Regions from separate parts of the Priestia sp. YIM B13489 genome, predicted to be linked through region 3. Evidence: riboswitches for the same ligand, from Rfam matches in the RefSeq annotation. Region 3 holds a riboswitch; each other region holds the start of a gene.
The links. Region 3 has a riboswitch for thiamine pyrophosphate ahead of tenA (thiaminase II). Riboswitches for the same ligand answer to the same signal wherever they lie in the genome.
Positions count from the first base shown of each region.

Region 1 (2,269 bases), 1.3 Mb from region 3:
GCTGCGAGCTCCGCTAGGCTGGTCATCAAAAAGTAAACCATGACACCAATGATAGCGTAAGCTAAAAGCGCTCCCCCAGGTCCTGCTGTGTGAATTGCTCCACCACTTGCTAGGAATAAGCCGGTTCCGATGGCTCCTCCTAATGAAATCATCGTTAAGTGGCGAGATTTCAACCCACGTTTTAATTCTTGCTGCTCTTGCATAGATAAATACTCCTTTCGAATGTACGGAAAGAGACGGGATAACATAAAAAAAGCCCGCAGTATATGTGCGCGCTTTTAAATCTGAAAACCGCGTCAACCTTCCGTGAAGATAGCTCTTCACATCACTCGCATGATGTGACAGTTCTGTTCCTGTTCGGAGACAGCCCCAGCTTAAATCAACCGAGAAGTGATCTAAACTTCGGCAATTTTTCCTTTCAAGCAACATCCTCAATGTTCTCTGCATTTCCGTTGCTTTACTATTAAAAACTGCGACCTCTACCTCATCGATTAGGATGAGGGTTTTTTATATTCATTTGACATAAAAGAAGTATACCAAATACTAAAACGATTGTCATTATAAAAAATAGATTCAGAAAATAGAAACATCTTTGAAATCTCTCGAATCTATTTTGCTACATATGGTATAATGAATGTTGTCATAATACTACATAAATATCCGAACGTACCACAGGGGGAGCCGCCGTGCTGAGAGTGAACAAATTGTTCAGACCCTTCGAACCTGTTAGTTAACGCTAGCGTAGGAATGTGGGAATAGTAGCATATATTTGCTTACTCCTGTGTAAACCGTTTGATATGAATGATTCAAAAACAGGAGTGAGAAACGTGAATAAAGCATTACCTTTACAGGCTAAAATTGAAATAGCTATTTTTGCAGCATTAGCACTTCTACTTGATCTTTTGCCTTCCATTAAGATTGCAACGGCTGTGAGTATTTCGTTCTCCATGGTGCCCATTTTTATTATGTGCTTTCGCTGGGGAGTAAAAGGCGGGGCTCTATCTGGTCTATTATGGGGGCTGTTGCAGTTGGCAACAGGAACGGCTTATATTTTAACAGCGCTACAAACGTTTATTGAATATATTGTGGCTTTTGCTTTTATAGGTTTTGGAGGTATTTTTTCGCAATCTATTAAAACAAATTTAGCTAACAATAACAGATCAAAAGCTTTTGTTTTGATTGTTTTATCCCTTGTTATCGGCAGCTTCGCACGGTATTTCTGGCACTTTATTGCGGGCATTATTTTTTGGGGATCATATGCGCCAAAGGGTATGTCCGCTCTATGGTATTCTTTTTCAATGAACGGTATTTCAATGGTAGGGTCACTAATAGCCTGCTTAATCATTCTTTCACTATTAATTCCATCCGCATCAAGAATGATTGTAACTAAATCACACTCATCATAAGCAAAAAGACTAAATCTACCAAGATTTAGTCTTTTTTGTCATTTGTCACCTTTGTTTACACAAAAGTGTGTCAGGTTTGATAACATAGTTAGTGAAATATTCAAAAAACTGTTTTATGATAATCACCATATTCAAACGAGATAAGGGATTGATAGCATGCTACAGAAATGGATAACGAGCATAGGTTTAGATATCGGAACAAGCACAACAAAACTGATTGTAAGCAAGCTGTTAATAGCAAATCAACAAAATCAGTTTACGCTGCCAGGCTGTCAAATTATTGATCGTCGCGTAACGTATGTAAGTTCTATCTATACCACCCCTATGCTAAACGATGTTGAAATCGATGTTCAAAGATTAACGGTACTACTAGAACAAGAGTATAAGAACGCAGGAATCTCCTTAGATCAAGTGGAGGCAGGTGCTGTGATCATCACAGGAGAAACGGCCAGAAAGCAAAATGCAGAAAGTATCGTTCACTATCTAGCCGAACATGCTGGGGATTTTGTTGTTGCAACAGCCGGCGCTGACTTAGAGGGAATATTAGCAGCAAAAGGATCGGGAGCAATAGAGCGTTCTGCTGAAACAAATGCAGTAATTGCCAATATTGATGTAGGAGGAGGCACTGCTAACATCGCTTTATGTCAAAATGGAAAAGTGATAGAAACGTTTACACTGCATGTAGGCGGGAGATTAATTCGACTAAATGAAGACGGTCTTGTTACCTACGTTTCGTCTCATTTAACTGAATTTTTGAAAAATAATTCTTTGACACTGCGAGAAGGTGAAAAAGCAGCATTTGAAAAGCTCTCGTCTATCTGTCAATTACTAGCTGAAGAAACCGTGAATTATGTAAAAGCGCT
Region 1 covers NZ_JBHZOQ010000053.1:3,932,356-3,934,624, reverse strand. The annotation lists gene ACFX4W_RS26150 (amino acid permease) at 1-203, opposite strand, end outside; lysine riboswitch at 306-490, opposite strand; TPP riboswitch at 665-765, shown strand; gene thiT (energy-coupled thiamine transporter ThiT) at 798-1,406, shown strand; gene ACFX4W_RS26140 (ethanolamine ammonia-lyase reactivating factor EutA) at 1,563-2,269, shown strand, end outside.
Region 1: another riboswitch for thiamine pyrophosphate. It lies ahead of thiT (energy-coupled thiamine transporter ThiT); the one in region 3 lies ahead of tenA (thiaminase II).

Region 2 (2,269 bases), on a different contig from region 3:
AGCCTTTGGACGTCTGTACACCTTTTACTGTTTCATTTTCCATAATAAGAGAATGAACATCACAGTATTCGAATATATCTGCTCCGTGATACAAGGCTCCATGAGCAAGAGCTTGCGTTAACTTAGCCGGAGCTAGCTGGCCGTCCCCCGGTATTGTAATGGCTCCGTATATGTCTGGAGAGAGCCCGGGTTCTAACAAACGCGCTTCTTTTACATCGATCCATCTTACATGTTCATCCCATCGGTGGTGCTGAGCAGCTTTTTTCTTTAATACGTGTGCATCTTCTTCTGTTACAGCGACTTTTAATAAGCCTTTTTGAATGAGCTCTACGTCGATGGCCGTTTTTTCTTTTAGTTCCTTCACCAGCTCAGGAAACATGCTTCTGCTCTTAATAGCAAGGTCTAAAAGAGGACCTTCTTCATCAATTTCAGCTTGAGCACCTAAAATACCAGCTGCTGCACTTGAAGCTTCACAACCAATTTGATTTCGTTCAAGAATGGCCACTGATGCTCCTTGTTTTGACAAATGATAAGCGATAGAAGAGCTGATTATGCCTCCTCCGACTAACAGTACATCATAATGCTGCTTCATTTTCTCCACCTCCAGATGTCCATATATGAGAATATTGTTTAATCGCTTTAAGGGGATTTTGCGCAAGCATGACACCAGACATCACAGCTATACCGTGTGCTCCTGTTTGAAGCACCTCTTTGGCATTTACAGGTGTAATTCCTCCAATGGCAATAACCGGTATCTGTACAGCATCTACTACTTCTTTTAGTGCTGCTACCCCTCGACTTTTTAATCCTTTTTTTGAATGTGTTGAATAAATATGTCCGTATAGAATGTAGTGAGCACCATCTTTTTCAGCTTCTAAAGCCTCTTCCACAGAGTGAACTGATTTTCCGACAATAAGAGAAGGAAATACGTCTCTAACACACGAAACATCTAAACTATGATAGGCAAGCTGTACGCCTTTTGCTTTTAAAGCATGCGCTACATCAACTCGGTCATTTACAATAATTTTAGAGAGACAAAATGGCAGGCTTTCTAGCAAACATTGAATCTGCTTTGCCGTTTTCTTTTTTTCTCTAATATGAATGGCACCCGCAAAAGGCTCAATAGCCGTTAAAATGTCCCGAACCTCTTCAATTGGCTGCTTATCTGTTGTAACGACATGAAATTTAGGAATATCCATATGATCGAAACCTTTCCGTTCAGAATAAAAAGAAATTTCAACCACTTCATCTTGTGTAGAGGGCTTTATTACATACAAAAAAACCACTCTACAACGTAGAGTGGTTAGCATGCATCGTTATGTAAACATGATCGCCACTTCCCTACGCTGGTACAAACCAGATCAGGTTCAAAGGGTCCGAAATACATTCGTCTCAGCTTCAAAAAGCTCCCCTAGTGATTGCTATTTATTGATTTTGTTTTCGCACTTAAAATTATAACACAACTAGATGTAAATACAATATCTCTTTATGCTCTTACGGCTCTCTTCCTTTTATAGATGTATCTTTTAAGCTTCTTTACTAAGTAAGAGGTCCGGCGCACCGCATCATTCTGCTTTTTATATGATTAGTAATCGGTATAGTCGTCAAATTCTTCCTTGTCTTTTTCCTTTTTCCGATCCCATATAAACAGCAGGAGTAACATAATAAAAGTTAGAATATAAAAACCGTAAAAAATAAATGCCGCCACAACATTTATAAATAAAAATAAAAAACCGATGATCTGACCTGCAACAGCTACAATCAACAAAATGTATTTCCAAACTTCTGCTTTTCTATCCATTCTCTACTTCTCCGTCTTTTTGTTTTTCCCTACTAGAAACGTTCTCTTTACTTAAATAAAAACGTTCCTGCCAGTAAACCGACTGTAAATAAACCAACTGTTCCCAATGCTGAAATCCCCACGTACGCCAGCATTTTCCGATAAGATTTTTCTCGAATTAACTGTACGGTTTCCACACTGAACGTTGAAAAAGTGGTAAAGGCACCAAAAAAACCAATGCCAATCATTAAAAATATTGAATCATCATAAGCATGACTCGGAACCTTTCCATAATAACTACCGTAAAAAAGACCAAGCCCAAACGCACCAAGCAAGTTTACAAACAGCATTGATACTGGAAAAGGAGGGTTTGAAACTGTTTTTGTAACTTTTAAACCCAAAAGATAACGGCATATTCCTCCAGCTGCCCCGCCAAGTGCCAAGCTCACTATGCTCATTTACTTCACCTCATGTACTTTCACTAAATTT
Region 2 covers NZ_JBHZOQ010000036.1:318,850-321,118, reverse strand. The annotation lists gene thiO (glycine oxidase ThiO) at 1-592, opposite strand, end outside; gene ACFX4W_RS03475 (thiamine phosphate synthase) at 576-1,199, opposite strand; TPP riboswitch at 1,322-1,423, opposite strand; gene ACFX4W_RS03470 (hypothetical protein) at 1,586-1,801, opposite strand; gene crcB (fluoride efflux transporter CrcB) at 1,849-2,238, opposite strand; gene ACFX4W_RS03460 (fluoride efflux transporter FluC) at 2,239-2,269, opposite strand, start outside.
Region 2: another riboswitch for thiamine pyrophosphate. It lies ahead of ACFX4W_RS03475 (thiamine phosphate synthase); the one in region 3 lies ahead of tenA (thiaminase II).

Region 3 (2,269 bases):
GTGAGCGTCATTTTACTCGGCTAGTTGAGTTTTTAAAAGACGGAAATGCTATAGTTGGAGGCGGGTACAATAAAAACACGCTAACAATAGAACCTACGGTGTTAAGTGAAGTAAGCTGGACATCAGATGTTATGCAAGAAGAAATCTTTGGGCCTATTCTTCCTATGCTTGAATATGAAACACTAGACGAAGTCATTCATAAAGTTCAAGAAAAAGCTAAGCCGTTAGCTCTTTACTTATTTACAGAAAGTGAAGATGTGCAAAACGTGATAACGGAGCGCCTTTCATTTGGAGGAGGCTGTATAAACGATACGCTTATGCATATCGCTACGCCATATTTGCCGTTTGGCGGAGTGGGAGAAAGCGGCACGGGTCAATATCATGGAAAAGACAGCTTTCAGACATTCACTCATTTTAAAAGCATGCTGTCTCAAACAACCAAGTTTGATTTGTCATTCCGCTATCCTTCGGAAAAACAAAGCTTGAAAATGATCAAAAAACTATTGAAATAAAAGAGCCTCCTGATAGGAGGCTTTTTCGTTATTTTGAAAGTGAAAGCTGAGAAAGCGGCCATTTTTCTTGGGTATATGCCATTTCCCAAAATAAATACTCCAGTTCACAGCTTTTGATGAAGTGATCTTTCATACGGTTACGTTCTTCTTCAGTAGCTTGTTCGGCGAGTTCATCAAGCTTGTTACAAAACCATTGTGTTGTGCCATTCATTTCTTCATTATTATAAAACTGAATCCATTCATAAAAAGGATGAGAAGGAGATGGATTTACTTGTTCTGTAATGCGCTGGCCAATTTCAACGTACGTCCATGGACATGGAAGAAGCACTGCAATGATTTCTGCTAAGCTGCCTGTATGCGCAACACTTGTCATATGGTTAATGTAGTGGCTGGCCGTCGGTGAAAGCGTCTCAGTGTGAAGGTCTTCATAACGTACGCCTGCTACTTCACAAAAATTATTGTGAGGGTGTACTTCACTATGTAATACCGTAGAAATGCCGGCATTAAAGGCTTCCATTTCGGTACGCGTGCGGCATTTTGTTAAAGCAGCGCCGTAAATGCGAACAAATGCTGTTAAGTATTCGTAATCTTGAGAAACGTAGTGAATAAGCGCTTCTTTTGGCACGTTTCCTTCAGCAATTCCTTTAATAAAAGGATGGTTAAAAATGGCTTCGTAAATATAGTTTGCTTCTTGTCTTAATTGAGATGAAAATGACATCAAAATCCTCCTTTAATATGAGGAAGTCACAAACAAGCACATAAAGGAAATAAAAAACACTCCGTTTATAAACGGAGTGGCAAAGGACAGTAAAAAACTGAACATTGCCACTTTCCTACGCTGGTATGAGCCAGATCAGGTTCAAAGGGATCAAGAAAACTTGTCTCAGCCGGTGGCACCCCTAGTGGACTTCCTATTAATCTAAGTTTAACTTACCATATATTCTGAAAAATAGAAAGCGTTATGGGAAATTGTGTGCTAACCGCTTTTCTTTCTTAAAGAGGAAATTTCTTAAAGCTATTTTTAATCATTTTTGTTTAAAAATGCATATTTTTAGGGAAGAAGAGGTATTAATGAAGGGAAGAGCCGTTTTCGTCTCCGAAACACTCCCATATAAATAGAAGAAAGGAGAGAACAAAATGGCGAAATTTCGTTTGTATGCTGTATTAAATACAGTAGGCTTGGCTATTACACTGCTTGTGAATTATTTAGCAAATGCCATTCCAATAGGAGGCAAAACAACGGGAGAAGCTTCTGCGCAAGTTCCTACGTTGTTTACACCAGCGGGTTATGCTTTTGCTATCTGGGGCGTTATTTATTTATTATTAACCATTTGGGTTATACGCCAATTTTTTGCAAGAGAAGATCAAAAGGAAATATATGCACGTATCGGCATTTGGTTTTTTCTAAACTGTTTGTTAAATAGTGCGTGGATCTTTATTTTCCAAAACGATTACTATAAGTTATCTCTTTTAGTTATGCTCTTTATTCTAGGCACATTAATGATTGTGTATTCCATTATTCAGCATTCTCGAATGACGACATGGTTTATGCGTCTGCCGATTTCGCTTTATCTTGGATGGATTTCTGTTGCGACTATTGTCAATGTGTTTGTCGTATTTCAAGCAAATGGAATACAGCACTTGCTTGGCTTAAACGAGTTAGCATGGACGATTATTATGCTGCTGGTAGGAGCTGTGCTGGGCATCATGTTTACATTAAAAAACCGAGACGCTGTTTATCCGCTTGTTTTTATTTG
Region 3 covers NZ_JBHZOQ010000053.1:2,641,869-2,644,137, forward strand. The annotation lists gene ACFX4W_RS19255 (aldehyde dehydrogenase) at 1-512, shown strand, start outside; gene tenA (thiaminase II) at 541-1,230, opposite strand; TPP riboswitch at 1,326-1,423, opposite strand; gene ACFX4W_RS19265 (TspO/MBR family protein) at 1,650-2,269, shown strand, end outside.